DNA from 2 places in the Vallitalea guaymasensis genome. Region 1 is predicted to be linked to the other one. Evidence: riboswitches for the same ligand, from Rfam matches in the RefSeq annotation. Region 1 holds a riboswitch; the other holds the start of a gene.
The links. Region 1 has a riboswitch for cyclic di-GMP ahead of HYG85_RS18030 (hypothetical protein). Riboswitches for the same ligand answer to the same signal wherever they lie in the genome.
Positions count from the first base shown of each region.

Region 2: linked by a shared signal. The riboswitch ahead of HYG85_RS23865 (transglutaminase-like domain-containing protein) and the one ahead of HYG85_RS18030 (hypothetical protein) in region 1 are both predicted to bind cyclic di-GMP.

Region 1 is NZ_CP058561.1:4,198,464-4,206,966, reverse strand. It holds gene HYG85_RS18045 (NPCBM/NEW2 domain-containing protein) at 1-3,311, opposite strand, end outside; gene HYG85_RS18040 (hypothetical protein) at 3,549-4,754, opposite strand; gene HYG85_RS18035 (hypothetical protein) at 5,068-5,427, opposite strand; gene HYG85_RS18030 (hypothetical protein) at 5,464-6,240, opposite strand; cyclic di-GMP riboswitch class I at 6,456-6,541, opposite strand; gene HYG85_RS18025 (hypothetical protein) at 6,777-7,052, shown strand; gene HYG85_RS18020 (undecaprenyl-diphosphate phosphatase) at 7,108-7,932, opposite strand; gene HYG85_RS18015 (ATP-binding cassette domain-containing protein) at 8,128-8,503, opposite strand, start outside.
Region 2 is NZ_CP058561.1:5,525,012-5,533,514, forward strand. It holds gene HYG85_RS23855 (segregation and condensation protein A) at 1-651, opposite strand, end outside; gene HYG85_RS23860 (site-2 protease family protein) at 675-1,280, opposite strand; gene HYG85_RS23865 (transglutaminase-like domain-containing protein) at 1,527-2,333, opposite strand; cyclic di-GMP riboswitch class I at 2,326-2,405, opposite strand; cyclic di-GMP riboswitch class I at 2,431-2,515, opposite strand; cyclic di-GMP riboswitch class I at 2,548-2,636, opposite strand; gene HYG85_RS23870 (MBL fold metallo-hydrolase) at 2,766-3,620, opposite strand; gene HYG85_RS23875 (BlaR1 family beta-lactam sensor/signal transducer) at 3,643-5,439, opposite strand; gene HYG85_RS23880 (BlaI/MecI/CopY family transcriptional regulator) at 5,452-5,829, opposite strand; gene HYG85_RS23885 (DUF4073 domain-containing protein) at 6,064-8,503, opposite strand, start outside.

The DNA.
Region 1 (8,503 bases):
ATATGAGAATAGAAAGTTGTATATGCTCCATCTAAGTTATAGATAATCTCACTACTTGCATGGGTACCAAGCCCTTTTGAATAGGTATTCCCATCAATTGTCAATGGATTACCGTCTACACTTGTATCTTTTTTAACAGAACCCCAATCTGACTGTGCACTTGTCCAGTTTAGGTCACTTAGATATACAACTGTAGTTACTTCCTTATCAATTAGTAACATAGGATTTCCCCAATCAGCATGGTCATGATTTTTGTTGTCTCCTCCATCTGTTACAACTAACTTTAATCTATTATTATCTTTAATATTAACCTTTATGCTCTCAACTGAATCAGTACCATAGAGCACGTTGCTTTCATATAATGGTGTTGCATCATCGTCACCATATACTTTGAATATAACAGAACCATTAACACCTGTTTCATCATCTAGACCTATATCACATTGGAACCAGTCGTACTGACCATTGATTTGATAAACAATCTCACTATCTGCATGTGTTCCAATTCCCTTATCATAGTTGTTTCCACCTATAGTGATAGAATTGCCACCATTGGATTTATTAAGTTCAACATCGCCATAACCAGCTGTTGCCAAATCCCATTGGTAATATGTAAGGGAAATCTGTGTATCTGAAGGAATCAAAACATCTAATGGTTTTGTTTCAGCCACTTCTCCATTACTTAATCTGGTAACTTCTAGAACTAGAGTTACTGTTGCTTCAGTAGCTGGTGGTGTAATACTTCCATCTAATCCAACAATAGAAGTATCACTTGATGTTTTAACACCAATTGTATAACCCTCTGGTACTTCAGGTAATGTTAATTGTGTTTGTGCTACCCCTGGCATATCTATAAATCTGATTTTACGCGCTAATACAAGTGCAGATTGCAAATCAACCTCTGGATTGTAAATAAGTCGTGCATCAGCCCAGTTAGCTCTGTCATTATAACTACTACCTGCATCGTCAACAACTAATTTCAATTGATTCATATCTGTAACATCAATATTCATAGTTTCAATAGGACTTGTGTGAGTCAATGTGCTTGTTTCTCTTAATAATTGGTCGTTGTCCCCATATACTCTGAATATGACATCACCATTACTTGTTACACTTTCGTCTAATCCAACATCTACAATGAAGCTAGAGTACAATCCATCTAAATCATAGACTATTTCATTGTCTGCATGAACACCTAATCCCTTAAAATAAGAGCGTTCATTAATATCAATGGTTCTACCATCATAATCCAAATCTTTATTAACTGTGGTATAACTTCCTCCAACACTAGCTGAGGATATATCACTTAAGTATACAAAATCAGCTGGAGCTTCTGATGGTAATTCTTCAAGGTTCGTATAAACTTTTGCATCTCCCCATGTTCCATAATCACGATTACTACCATCGCCAGCATCATAAGTTACTAAATCAAGTACTCTTACACCTGTCAAATCAATATCTACTTCTTTTGCTGAATCTGATACACCCATAACTTGACTATCAAAGACTTTTTCGTTATCTGCATATACTCTAAAGACAACTGAGCCGCTAGTTTGATCTTCTCTCACATCATCAAGCCCTACTGTTGCTGTGAATCTACTAGCTTCACCATCTAAATAGTAACGAATAGTTGTATTTGCTAATGTACCCAATCCTTTTTGATAGTTTTTCTCATCAATCATAATAGCATTTTCGCCATAACTTGTATCTAATTTCAATTTATCTTCATCTGTAACATACGCCCATTGTTGATCACTAAGATATAAGAATCCAGGATGTGTTTTGTCGACTTTTACTGTCTTCTTTTCTCCTGATTGTACACTTAAAGATACATATGATATAGTCTTACCATTTAGCTCTCCAACCGTAGCTTGAATAGTTTGACCATCTACTTCTAATGAATCAACTTGACCATAAAAACAAGCTTCCCATGTCATTGTAGAACCTGATGTGTTTTCAAATGTGGTTTGATCAGTTCCATCGTGTCTAACTGATACTTTATTGGATCCAATAGGAATATTATCTACTTGAACCCATGGAACTTCTTTTGTTAAACGTGGAATAGTGGAAACTTTATTATTTGGAGCATCTGGTTCAACACCCATCATACCTGTAATAACATTAGATATGTTCAAGAAAAATATTTCAGGATATGTTGTATTATGTTCAAGCACCTTTTTAGTCCAATGCCATCCCATAGCATTCTCACCATGTTTATAGAATGTATCAGCTAGGTATGTTTGCGCTTCTTCATTCAGTGGGTCAACAAATGCATTGTAATGAATGAAATCCAAGTATCTATCTGTTCTAGGACCATTATCTGTAAGTAATTTCATTGGCATGAAAAAGCTATTTTCATGTCCCCAATTTGTTCTTGTATCTCCGAACTTATCAAAAGCACGTATGTATATTTGCTCTTCTTCTGAATACCAGTTCTCTTCAAAATATTCTCTAAGTGCAATCGCTCTATTACGAATTTCTTGAGCTTTTGTCATTTCCCCTCGTGCCTCTAGAATACCTGCATATGCTAATAATGATTGATATTGAACACCATATGTATCACCAGCTTCAACTATCATACCTCTCTCTTCAAATTCCCATAAGGTAGGTAAGATATCCATGTTTCCGCCACCGTCAGCAATACCATTATTATTTACATCATGTGAACCCATAAACGCATCAATTGAATGTAAATTTTCAGCATATTCCAATATCTCTGGGTCATTAATCCATCTGTCATCCCCTGTCCATAGGTATTGACGATAGATTTTTTCTAATAGCTCAAAAGGAGCAGGCAACTCTTGAAAACCCGCATCCATATAATAAGGGTAACCATAGAAATCATAAGACCATTTTGGCCAGTATGGTTTTATAGTGTTATCGTTAGCACCTATTGCAAAAAGTTGGAGCATTGTAAAGTTTTCATTATCAAGACCTAACAAGTGTCCTGCATCAGTTTGGTGACAGATATCACGAAGGCAGAAACATTCCCTATAGTGATTACCGCCTTCATTAGCAGGTACTCCGTGATAACTTCCCCAATAAGAAGGAATTACTGTATCTACCCCATAATGTTGAGTTATTCGTGGTTCCCATTCACCTCTTGGTTCATTTTCAGGTGAAACAACTTGTACTTCAAGGACATTTTGCTTAGATAAATTAAATCTTTGCTCTAACATTTTGTTAGCTGATGTAATCCGTAAATCACTTTCACTCTCCGTAGATGCCATAGCAATAGTCGTTGTAAAGTTTGACAATGACATTGTCACTACCACTAAGCTGATGAAAAAGACTTTAACCTTATTATACATTTTTTTCCTCCTATACAATAATTTTCTAAATTTTGGTACATCTTAATTTTAACATCTATAATCCTATATCTATATGATATAAAACTACATTAATAGGACTCATTTCTATAATCCTAATCAAAATAGCAACAATTAGAAAATCAAAAAAAATGATTCCTGATATATACAGAGAATCATCTTTTTAATGTATTTATTTTTTGATTATTGCAATCAATTTGCTTTAATTAAATTCCTTTTTTAGATATCTTTTGGATACATTTGACTAAAAGATTCACTTCTAGCTTTCATTAATTCATTCAGGTCAACAGAATTCTCTTTAGTCAATTTAGGCATATCGATTTCAACTTTTTCATTTATATTATATATTTTTTTGTTGAATTTGAAACCTAATTTGATTACACCAGATACGTCTTCATCTAAAATATCTTCATCATATTCTTCATCAGTCAATCTATTTTGTATAGCCATGACTTCTTCTATCTTAGCAATATCAATATTCAAATCTATTAAACCTGATTCGTTAATGATATAACCTTCTTTATTGAGAGCATATTCTATAACGATACCTTTTTCACCTAATAGATTACATTTACATAATTTATCTGTAAAAATATCAATCATATTTTTTAATGCAGGTTTACTCTCATCTAAATTTTCTAAGATAGTATCTATTTCTTCCTTACTTTTTTTGACTTCTTCTTCAGACTTGTTAACCATCTTTGAGATAATGTCCATATATTCACTGAAGAATTCAAGTGCTTCTTTATTATCTAATAGATTATTAGCTGTATAATTTATCAACTTACTTAGTGACTCGTTGTCTAATGATAATTCATATACATATGCTGTCTTACCATCAATTGTTTTTCTTCCTTTGTTTTTCACTAATTTCAAGTTAGGATTATATTGTAAAGCGTAATCTTTTAAGAATTTATTTAATTTTTCTTGTAATTCCAATACTAATTTACTATCATAAGTAATATCTTCATTGTTCTCTTGATTTATTACAAGATATTCTTTTCCAGCAAACTCCTCGCTGAACATCATTATAGATGGTAATTTTATTACATTGAGGGATTTTGAATTCTTTTGTAACATATTATAATCTCCCCAATATTCTACTCCCATTCCTATTCCACCAAAAACGAACTGAGTATCTACATACATTTTTCTTGATGTCTTTTGTTTGTTTTGCTGTAACTTCGTGTGAATGTTAATGTTCGTATCCTGTAATAACATCTTTACAGCAGCAATACTGAATTGCTCTTCTTCTGAAAATCCTTCAGTCTCTAAAGTTATTGAAATATCTGTGTCACTTTCACTTGAAGTGACTTCTAGTGATTTCTTAAATGCATTATATAATTTATTTTCATTATAATCACATCCAACAAATATTAACATAACAGATAATACACATACTATCATTGCTGATATTCTTTTCATACTATATACCTCCTAATATATTGTCTTTTTTTGTCACTACCCATTATAAACTATGTTAAGTATATTGTAAATCAATTATTTATTTGACATCAGTTTGTAATTTGTCATAATTATTTATATATTCTGTCGTAATCTTGCTGAATATTGCAACAAATCATACCTACTAATAACTATAAATCTATTGTAACTATAATAATATCTACTACTCTTATTATGAACACTATAACTAATTTCATTCAAAGTAAAAAATAAATCCAGAGGAAAATATTTAATTCCCTGGATTTATAATCTATTCTTGTTAAATTAATAAATATTATAGACTATTAATTACTTCTTCTGGTGTATTTACTACTTCAAATTTATCAACAAAGTCTTTTCCACCAAGTCTTCTTATTTGTGACATTGCAATAACTGAATCAAGTTTTACATAATATCTCTTTTTGAATGGTGTATCCAAGTATTTTTTTAATGCTTCTGTTAACATTTCTCCTACTTCTGGAGTAGAAGTTGATTGTTTTCTTGCATCAACTAAAAATACATAATCCTTAACATTTATCATTCTTAATTTGCTTTCATAGTCTTTCATACAATCTTTAGCTTCATCTACTGTGAACATTCCCTCAGCTACTAAAGATACTAATTTCTTACTTGAATTAACGTCAATTTTATACATGTGTATACCTCCTAGTAAATGTTTTGTTATTTAATATTAAATATCATATTCTGGGTCAAGCGCTTTATAGAATAATTTACAATCCAAGGATTTTTCAGGTGGTATATCTTTAAAATGTTCTGTCTCAGCATATTTTGTATGTATAAGCATTCCTTTTTCATCATGAACAAGTTTAAACTTAAAATATTTTGAGATTAATGTAGCAGATTTAATATTGGTAGCTTCAAGAAACATACCTTTATAGCCTCTTTTTATTGCATCATCCTGACAGATTCTCACTAAGTCTTTTGCTATTTCTTTCTTTAGCTTATCTGATTTTACACCAATCATAAACATATGTACAAAATCATTCTTTTTAACTTTTTTATTTGTTTTGTAATAAATAGTATCCAAAAACCTCTTATCAAGAACTTCAAGTAATTCACAGATTTTATTCATGGGCTCTAAATTATCTGTAAATGGAGGGACTTCTTCATCTGGATCAAAGTCTTCACATGCTAACACACCTATGATTCTATTGTTTTTTCTGTTTATAGCTATATAACACAATCCTTGTTCTACAACATTTTTCATGTAATTATAAACAAATTCATTAAAATCCTCAATAGATAAGTGAACAGCCTGTACCATCGGTTCAGATATTGTTTCTTCCTTTACTGTTACCCCTGCAAAAGTTTCAGCAAGACATTTTGCCGCTTCAGCGATCAACTCTTCATTTTTCCCATCCAATCGCTTATACTCTAATTCTATATTTAATTGTTCCAAAAATTTTACTAAAAATACTTTATCATATAAAACATCATTTTTTTTCATTATATCCCCTCTTTCAACTATTAATTAAACAAATAAAATAATTTCATCAAACAAAAATGATAAAATATACTATATTTTATGGCAGGAAGATTCCTTTAATATAAAAAAGGTAATTGTTACACTCCACATAACATTTCATATAACGTTATTAGCCAATGAAAAAAATGTGACAAAAAAAACAGCTACTAATAATAGTGACTGCCATCAAATTATTATACGGCAACCTGGCAGTCCTAGGATATAATCCCTTAGACCCATAGCTTTGCGTCCCTATTTTTCAATAGGTTTGCTATTTTCTTAATAAACAATATTTAATACTGGACTTATTATAACATAATTATTCTTTGCTTTCAATTTATTTTATATACAAAATATTCCCGATTACCTACTTTTGCAATTCATACTTAAGTTATTATTACTACTTGTTTATTTTTTAAATAGATAATTTTACCTAATGAAAGCAGTCAAAAATCAATTACAACATTAAATAAATAATTTCATCAATCTTAGCAAAACATAACTAAGAGGTGATGAAAATGGAAGATACAACTGTAATAGATAATGAGGTTTATTATAATGTGAGCAATAGATTATTTCAATTTGCTGATACAGAAGACGATTATAATAGAATAATGAAAACAGCTACTCATTGGTTATGTGAAGCATCTGGACGTAATTTTACAAAAGACCTTTTATATCCTTTATCAAGTAATGGCTACATCATTAATGATGAAGGTACAGCAACCAAAGAATGGGAAATAGCTGAAGGAGTCTTAGTTAAAAAGCAAACTGAAGGAATGGATCGTGTATAGAAAATATAAGGGCTGTAGGATAATACATTTTTAATTATCCTACAGCCCCATTGTTTTATTTAAATATTGTAAAATATAGGATTACAATGATTCCTAACGCTATTCTGTACCAACCGAATACTTTGAAGTCATGTTTTTTGATATATCCTACTAGGAATTTGATAGCTAATATTGAAACTACAAAAGCAACTATCATTCCTGTTAGAAGAACCAATAATTCTAGACTTGTAAATGCAAAGCCGAATTTTAGTATCTTGATTATACTTGCACCAAACATAACTGGCATAGCCAAGAAAAATGTAAATTCAGCGGCTACAGTTCTTGATGTTCCTATAAGTATTGCTCCTAATATAGTTACTCCAGAACGTGAAGTTCCTGGTATTAATGATAATACTTGAAATAAACCTATTATAAGTGCTGTCTGATACGTAAGCTCAGAGATATCATTAACTTTACAAGTTCTGCCTTTGTTCCATTTCTCTATGATAATAAATAAAATACCATATAATATCAATGTAATAGTAACTGTCTGATAGTTATAGAATAATTCATCCATCTTATCGTTAAATAATATACCTACGATTCCTGCTGGAATACATGCAATGACAATCTTTACCCATAAAAGAATAGTATCTTTTTTAATAAATTGCTTTTGTTTAAATGAAAAGGGAAAAATCTTCTTCCAGTAAATAACTACAACTGCCATTATTGCCCCTAGTTGAATTACAACGAAAAACATTTCCTTAAAAGCGTCCGACATATTCAACTTAAGAAATTCATCAACTAGAATCATATGACCTGTGCTGCTTATTGGCAACCATTCTGTAACTCCCTCTACGATACCAATAATCAATGCTTTAAATATCTCAATAATATCCATATAAAAAACTTCCTCCTGCGTAAATAGCTTGTTCTATGTTGTAAAAATAATACATTTCTTCAATTATACATTAAATCAAGTCACATGCGCAATAAGATAAACATTAAAAAACCCTTAAGTTTATTAATATTCTATAAAAAAAAGAAGCTACGCCTCGTTCCGTAGCAACTTTCCTATAAGATAAATAAGTTTTTGTCAATGAATGCTTTCATAAACATTTATATTACTGATATTGTCATTATAATTAATTATTTCTCCCTTTCTTAGAGAAGTTCTTAATCCTTTGATGACTTTATCCATCTTTTCTAATTCTTGCAGCATAGCTTTTTCTTCTTTTCCTGTTTCTATAACCTTATATATACCACCGTTTCTTATAACTATTCTCTTATCAGCCATAAGTGCCAAACTAGGGTCATGAGTCGCCATTAATACAATCTTTTCTTTGCTAACAAGAAGACCCAGTGCTTTCTTTCTATCAATTCCAGCATTCTCAATTTCATCTATTAATACAATAGGGGACGTGCTTAGAATAGCTGTATCCGCTATCATCAAAGCTCTAGATTGTCCACCA
Region 2 (8,503 bases), 1.3 Mb from region 1:
AAATGTAACAATTATTTCTACTTTGGATAATTGAGTTTCAAGAACATCTCTGAAACTTATGGTTTCGTACTGTTTTGATAAATTAATTATATAATCTATTTTATCATTTACAGTATATTCTTCTCTAACAATCTCACCAAAATCACTTCTTATAGTATCTATTTTGTTATATTGCTTTTTCATAACAGATTGGAATACATTATAAATCATAGAAAAGTCTATATCTGATAGTAACTTACTGGTATCTACTTTTTCTTCATAGTTAAGAACTTCTGTTGGTATTGTAGGTTCTTTGAAAATAACTTTTTTAGCATCAATTTGCCTTACTTTCAATTTATCTCTAATATATTTAAACTTCTTGTACTCAACGAGTTTATTCATCAGTTCTTCTCTAGGGTCTGTTTCCTCTTCCTCTTCATCTTCTATTGGCAACAGCATTTTAGATTTAATATTTATTAATGTAGCCGCCATTTCAATAAATTCACTCATGATTTCCATATTTTTTTCTTCTAACTTCTTGATATATTCCAAAAACTGATCCGTTATCATAACAATAGGTATATCATATATATTCAATTTGTTTTTGTCTATTAAATGTAGCAATAAATCTAATGGTCCTTCAAATACTTCTAATTTTACAGGAATACTCAATTAAAAAACCCTTTCTTTATTTCTTATACCCCGTTAACTATCATAGTACTAAAAATACTATTGATAATAATATTTACTAGAGTACTAATAAATCCAGAAGCCAAGAATAAAATGAATAAAGCTTGAATAACTTTCTCGTATTGAACAAATTTGAAGTATGCACGTGGATTAAGAGCTTGAATTATTTTAACCATATCAAATGGTGGTACAGGTAATAAATTCACAACAACTATAGCTAAGTTAAAAAGAATCAATATAAATAAAAACTTAGTCACATAATAATTCTGCTGAAATGTTGAAACAAAAATAGGTATTAAAACTGCCATTAACAGCAAATTAGATAATATACCAATTAATGTTATGGATATAAGACCTTTTTTCTTATCTCTTAATCTACCAGTATTAAAACTAAATGGTTTCTGCCATCCAGCACCTAAGAACATAAAAGAGATTATTCCAAATGGATCCATATATTTTAGCGGATTAAATGAAACTTTAGTTTCCTTCTTATATAATGGATGAACTAAATACTTGTAACAAATAATTCTAGGATATTCATGAACACATACTACAATTACTGCACAGACAAAACTAATTGCTATTTCTATTAATAATTTTATTGCTTCCATGTCTTACACCTCATTTTTCATTCTATAAGATATTGTACTAATAATTGGTTATAATTTCAAGCAATACTTGAAAAATCTTTGATTTATCCTAGATTATTATTAGGAGATATAGAACTTATGATACGTTATAAAAATGATATGGAAAAAGAAATTTACCAGATGTATGGAGACATATGAAAATACTTATTTAAACTCTGAGTATAAAATTACAAAATTACTTTGAGAGGGAGCAAATATTATTCATTATTAAAATACCTTTTTAGCACTATAATCTGAAGGGTCTTTTTCATAAGAAACTTTTACACCTTCTGATTTATATGCTGCATCAATGGTAGTGTCTACAACTATCCAATTGTTATCAACTAACACTTCATTCCAAGCATGATAGACAGAAGTGAAATTACTATCGCCATGAACAAGCTTTGTAGGAATGTTAAGGCTTCTAAGCATAACTGCAAATAGAGAAGCATAATCGTAGCATATTCCTTTTTTACTAGCTAACGTTTCATTAGTTGAAGGTAAATATCTACTACTAACATTCTTTGCTTTTTCATCATCATATTTAACATTATCGATTATGTAATTATATATAACTTCTATTTTCTCTCTGTCAGTCTTGGCATCTTTAGTTAGTTCTTTAGCTAGAATAGCTGCATTTGAATTGCTTGTCCAATGTACATTCTGAACACTTGCTAAGAATACTGTATTATTAGTTGTATCATTATGTACTTTACTGGATGTTAACAATTTGTACTTGTTACCATCAGCTCTTTTATATATTCCTACAGTATACTCACCATTGCCCATTTGTAATGGTAGCTCTTCATTTGAAGAATTAAGGTTATAGATATATTTATCCGAACCCTTCTTCACGACAACTTTTAAGTCAGAATAATTAGTAGTATCATAATTGATACTTACTGTGCCGTTATCAGCATTGACCTTTATAATTTCACTCTTAGCAAAAGCGGTTGTCCCAGCTAATGCTACAAAAATTAATGCAACTATAAAAGTTAATACTATTTTTTTCAGTTGTAACTCTCCCTTCGGCATCTGGCTATCTTCATATATGAAGACCCTATAGTTTTGCGTCCCTACCTCACGATAGGTTTGCCATATTCGTGGGAAAGAAAAGTAATAAAACTCTTCTTTCGGTAACTGGCTGCCATATCATTATTGACTTAGGCCCTTTAGTTTTGCGTCTTCAGCTTTCACTGAATTTGCCGCTTCGAGAAAAGATTTGACTACTAGGTAATCAAAGTCTTCCTCTGGTAACTGGCTGTCATAGCTTATAATTAAGCCTTAGACCCTATAGCTTTGTGTCACATACTTTCATATGCTTTACGATTTACAGAATAATACGGTCAATACTGCCGACTCTTTGACTACCCTCTCATTGATATTATATCACATATTGTTAATTTGGTAAATATTTCTTTATATATTACATCTAATAAACAATAGTTAGCACTAAGATAATCTGATTCATTGCTCTAATAGATTCTCAGTATTTTCTAACAAAGAATAATCGCCTACTTCACCATGACCAGGAACAATTACATCAACACTTTTTTCACTATACTTTCTTTTTAATTTCTTTATGCTTTCTGACCATCCCATAATATTTGCATCTGCTGTATTACCCAAGTTTTCTGATTCAGCTGATTTCACCATACAACCACCAAACAATACTTTTTTACTAGGGTAATAAACGACAATGTTGTCAGGAGAATGGGATTCTTGTGGATAATAAAGTACTAATTTTTCATCTCCAAAAACAATTTCCATTTCCTCATCAATATCTATATTAACTATTTCAGTAGGCTCTATATACTCAAGTTTAGTGTAAACATCATAATATTTTTTCAATTCAGGATCTTTTAGCCAATCTAAAAAAAGCTTTCTAGCATCTTCTCCTCTTTCTTTAACCATATTTACCGTTTTTGATGTTCCTATAATCTTAATATCTTGTTCAGCAAGATATTTATTTCCACCTAAATTGTCAAAGTGAAAACCAGTATTTATTTCTATAAATTTAACCTCTTGACCTGCTCGTTCTCGGACCCACTCAATAATTTTTCTAGTTGCTTCGTTTTCATAAGGTGTATCAATCAGGGCTATTTCGCCATTTTTCATTTCAATAATCATAGAATTTCCATCCCATGGAAATTTATGATTTACTACTAAAACACCCTTCTTAATTTCTTTAATGGTCAAACTATCATCAATATTAACTTCATTATCAATATCTAGCTTATAGATATATTCATCCTTTTTAGCACTGCATCCAGGGGTAACCATTATTACTATCATCATTACTAATACAAAATATTTTCTCATATAAAATTCTCCCTCATTATTCTTAGTATATCCCTTTATCATTTAATATTTTTAGCGCTATTTTACGAGCGTTAACACCATTTGCATCACTATCTCCTTCAATGTTAACGGCAAAATAGTATACGTTATTATTTTTTTCTACATAACCAATAAACCACCCATTGATTTCATATTCATTTAAAATCAATGTTCCTGTTTTCCCAGCCAAAACACTATTCTCATTTTGTGATAATTTTATAACTTCTTTTACCGTATCTATGTTTTCTTTCTTAAATGGTATTTCGTAATTATGTATTTTTTTAAGAAATTCAACTTGTTCTATAGGTGAAATCTTTAATGCTAATTTACCATTTATAATACTTTCTATCCCTCTCCAGCCAACTTCATTACCGTAATTAATATTCTTAATCACGTCTGTCATTTTTTCTTTACCTATATCTCTACTTAACTTTTCAAAATACCAATTAACAGAAAATTTCATCCCTGTTTTTAAGTTGTGATTCATGTTCCATATATCATAAGGATATTTTGTTCCATCCCATATCAACTCTGACATTCCGTCTTTTATGATTCCCTCTTCAAGAGCCGTTACAGCAATAACTATCTTAAAAGTAGACAATGGTGCTATACGCTGTTGAGCCTTATAAGAATTATAAATGTAATAATTGTCTTCATTCTCATTTAACATAACAAATGTCCCATCATATTTATCAAAATATTCTTTTAAGTGTTCATCTATTATATTTATAGGTAACTCTGACTCTTCATAGCCCATTACACTCTGTCTATTGCTTAACAAGATACATGCTAATACTACAAAAACTATTGCTTTTTTGATTTTTGTTGTTTTTTTCTCCTTGCTAAATTCTACAATACTATGAATGCGAGTTTTAATATTAGTTTTTTTGTTACTAAATCCTACTATTCCAGGGATAGATGAAGAAAAAGATATTTTTTCAATCATAGTAATTATTGTATTACCATAATCCTTATATTCATGTGATTCCAAATGAGAAAGGACATATGCATCGCAAGCAACTTCACAATCCTGACGCATTTTATAAAATGCATAGCTGACCAATGGATTAAACCAATGAATAACCTGTAACATAACACAGATCCAATTCTTTATGATATCTTTTCTTTTATAATGTGCTAACTCGTGTAGGATAATATATTCCAATTCCTTTGATGTTAAATCCTGTAAGATAGCTTTTGGGAATACTAACATTGGTTTAAGAACACCTAACAATATGGGTGTTTTGAACAAATTACTTTCAGCAATACCTATTTTTTTATCTACCTTCATCTTTAGCTTGCAATCTTCCACAATCATCTTTATATTTTCATCTACATTAATTTCATATTTACTTCTTAATCTAAAATTAAAGTATAAATTATAACCTATTATAATTATTGATATTAGTAAAACACCTATTAACCAAACCATAGTCCCTTTATCATATAAGAATGTCAATTGATTCTGTGTCATAGATATTGCGTAATCACCTGAAATATTTGTTGGTTGATTAAGCATATTACTATTTCCAAGAGGTTCTAATAATGTATCATTGGTGATAATGGCAATATCGCTTTTCTTATTTAATAAGTAATTATATATATTAAAAAAACTAAAACTGGTTTCAACAGATTCTATCAACATCATCCTTAATATAAGTATATACCATATGGAATAATGCCACATTGCTCCTAATCTATTTTTAAATATGGTTTTTATGCTAAGAATAATCAAGATGACAGTACTTATTATTATTGATGAATGAAATATTTGAATAGTCAACTCATGTAAATTAAACAATATCTAACCTCCTTATTTTTCCGTCTTTTCGTTAAGAATCTTTTTCAAATCATTTATTTCATCCTTACTAAATGCCTCATCTTCCAAAAATTTTGCAAACATCAAGCTGAAAGTGCCATTATAAACACGGTTTAAGAAATTTTTGTTTTCTTTTCTTTTACATTCATCTTCGTTAACAATAGGGTAATATAAGTATTCTCTGCCCTTTTTATCAAATGAAATTGCTTGCTTTTTCAATAATCTATTTATTAATGTTCTTATGGTTCTATCATTCCAATTGACATGATTACCCAAATGATTAATTATTTCATTCGCTGTAAGGGGTGAAGTCGACCAAAGTATATTCATTATTTTCCATTCTGCACCTGATATTTGAGTATTTTGTTCCATATAATCATCCTCTTTCTTTTCTAGGAATATTACAGATGTAATAGTTGCTTAAGTTATATATTACACCTGTAATACTTGTATGTCAATTGTTTATTATAATAATTTAAAACCGTTTTTACTACCAGTTTAAGCTTATAATATAATTTATTTAACCGCCAAAAGGACTTAGCCTATTGACTAAGTCCTTAAAATAAATGATTATTTTTTTGTTCATTTACTATTTCATATTATGTCTTATTGCTGATCTTCACTATCTTGATTCTTTTCTTCATTATTTTCATCTTTGTTAAATTTTACTGATGCAGCTTCAATATCTCCATACGCCCAATGGTCATTAGATACGTCACTAAACGAAGGATTTACTGCATCTAATTTAGGTCTAGCTATAATCTTATTGATCATAATTACTATTTGCTCTCTAGCAGTATCAGTATCAGGTCTAAATGTTTTGTCTTCAAAGCCTTTTACTACTCCAGCATTATATAATTTATTTATATATGATTGTGCCCAATGTCCTGAAATATCTGTAAAGATACTTTCGTCATCTTCTACTTCTGCACCAACATAATCCCAATATGCTGAGAATACAACTGCTATTTCCGCTCTTTTTATAGCCTGATTTGGTTTAAATGTTCCATCATTATATCCTTTGAATAAACCTATTTTGGTTATCGCTTGAATGTACTTGTATGCCCAATGAGCATTTGTTACATCAGTATAGCTAGCATCTCCTGATTCTTCAGTATCTAATTTTAGAATTCTCGCAAACATTGCAGCTACTTCTGCTCTTGTAACAGCTTTTTTAGGTTTAAATGAACCATCTGGAAATCCCTTAATATAAGGATCATAAAATTCTATGGCACCTAATGGTGTTGTAGGTTCATCTATTATTATTTCTTCGTCTAGGTCTCCATCTTCATTATCATCAGTTGTGTCTCCTCCATCTGAAGGATTATTATCTCCACCTGATGGGTTGTCACCTCCGCCAGAAGGGGTATCGCCACCACCTGAAGGGGTATCGCCTCCGCCTGAACTTGGTCTTTGCTTAACAATTACCATTCGTGTTATCTCGTTGGCTTTATTACCCTTTTCATCTGATACATTGTAATGATAGATATATGTTCCTGATACATTTGTTGATATACTTTCTACAAGGTTACCATCTTTAGTTATAGTCACTACTATATTCTCTGTTATATCTCCATCTTTATTGTCTAAAGCTGTTGCTCCTGCATCTTTATACGTTCCTCCATAAGTTACTTCAACTCTCTCATTTCCTACTAATGTTATTATTGGAGCTTCTTCATCTTCTTTTACTACTACTGTTCTTGTCACTTCATTAGCTTCATTACCTTTTTCGTCAGATACATTATAATGATAGATATATGTTCCTGGCTCAATTGTAGATATTTCATCTACAAGACTACCGTCTTTAGTTATAGTCACTACTATGTTCTCACTTATATCTCCGTCTCTATTGTCATAAGCTGTAGCTCCTGCATCTGTATACATTCCTCCGTAGGTTACTTCTTCCAAAACATTTCCTACTAGAGTTATTGCTGGAGCTTCTTCATCGTCTTTTACTACTACTGTTCTTATCACTTCTTGAGCTTGATTGCCTTTTTCATCTGATACATTGTAGTGATAGATATATGTTCCTGGCTCTTCTTCATCCACCTTTGGAACTTCTATTCCATTTTTAGTTATAGTCACTACTATGTTCTCACTTATATCTCCATCTCTATTATCTAATGCTGTTGTTCCTGCATCATTGTATTCTTCTCCATAGGTTACTTCTTCCGAAACATTTCCTACTAGAGTTATTACTGGAGCCTCTTCATCATCTTTTACTATTACTATTCTTGTCACTTCATCAGCTTCATTACCTTTTTCATCTGATACATTATAGTGATAGATATATGTTCCTGGCTCATTTGTAGATACTTCACCAACATTTTCACCGTTCTTAGTTATAGTCACTACTATGTTCTCACTTATATCTCCATTTCTATTATCTAATGCTGTTGCTCCTGAATCTACATACGCTCCTCCATAGATTACTTCTTCCGAAGCATTTCCTACTAGGGTTATCACTGGAGCTTCTTCATCTTCTTTTACTACTACTGTTCTTGTTACTTCATCAGCTTCATTACCTTTTTCGTCAGATACATTGTAGCGGTAGATATATATTCCTGGCATGACTGTAGATATTTCATCTACAAGGCTGCCGTCTTTAGTTATAGTTACTACTATATCCTCTGTTATATCTCCATCTCTATTATCATAAGCTGTGGCTCCTGCATCTAAATACGTTCCACCATAGATTACTTTTTCCGAAGCATTTCCTACTAGGGTTATCACTGGAGCTTCTTGATCTTCTTTCACTACTACTGTTCTTGTTACTTCTTGAGCCTCGTTACCTTTTTCATCGCTTACATTGTAGTGATAAATATATGTTCCTGGCATGACTGTAGATACTTCATCTACAAGGCTACCATCTTTAGTTATAGTCACTACTATATCTTCTGTTATATCTCCATCTCTATTGTCATAGGCTGTGGCTCCTGCATCTACATACGTTCCACCATAGATTACATCTTCCAAAGCATTTCCTACTAGGGTTATCACTGGAGCTTTTTGATCTTCTTTCACTACTACTGTTCTTGTTACTTCT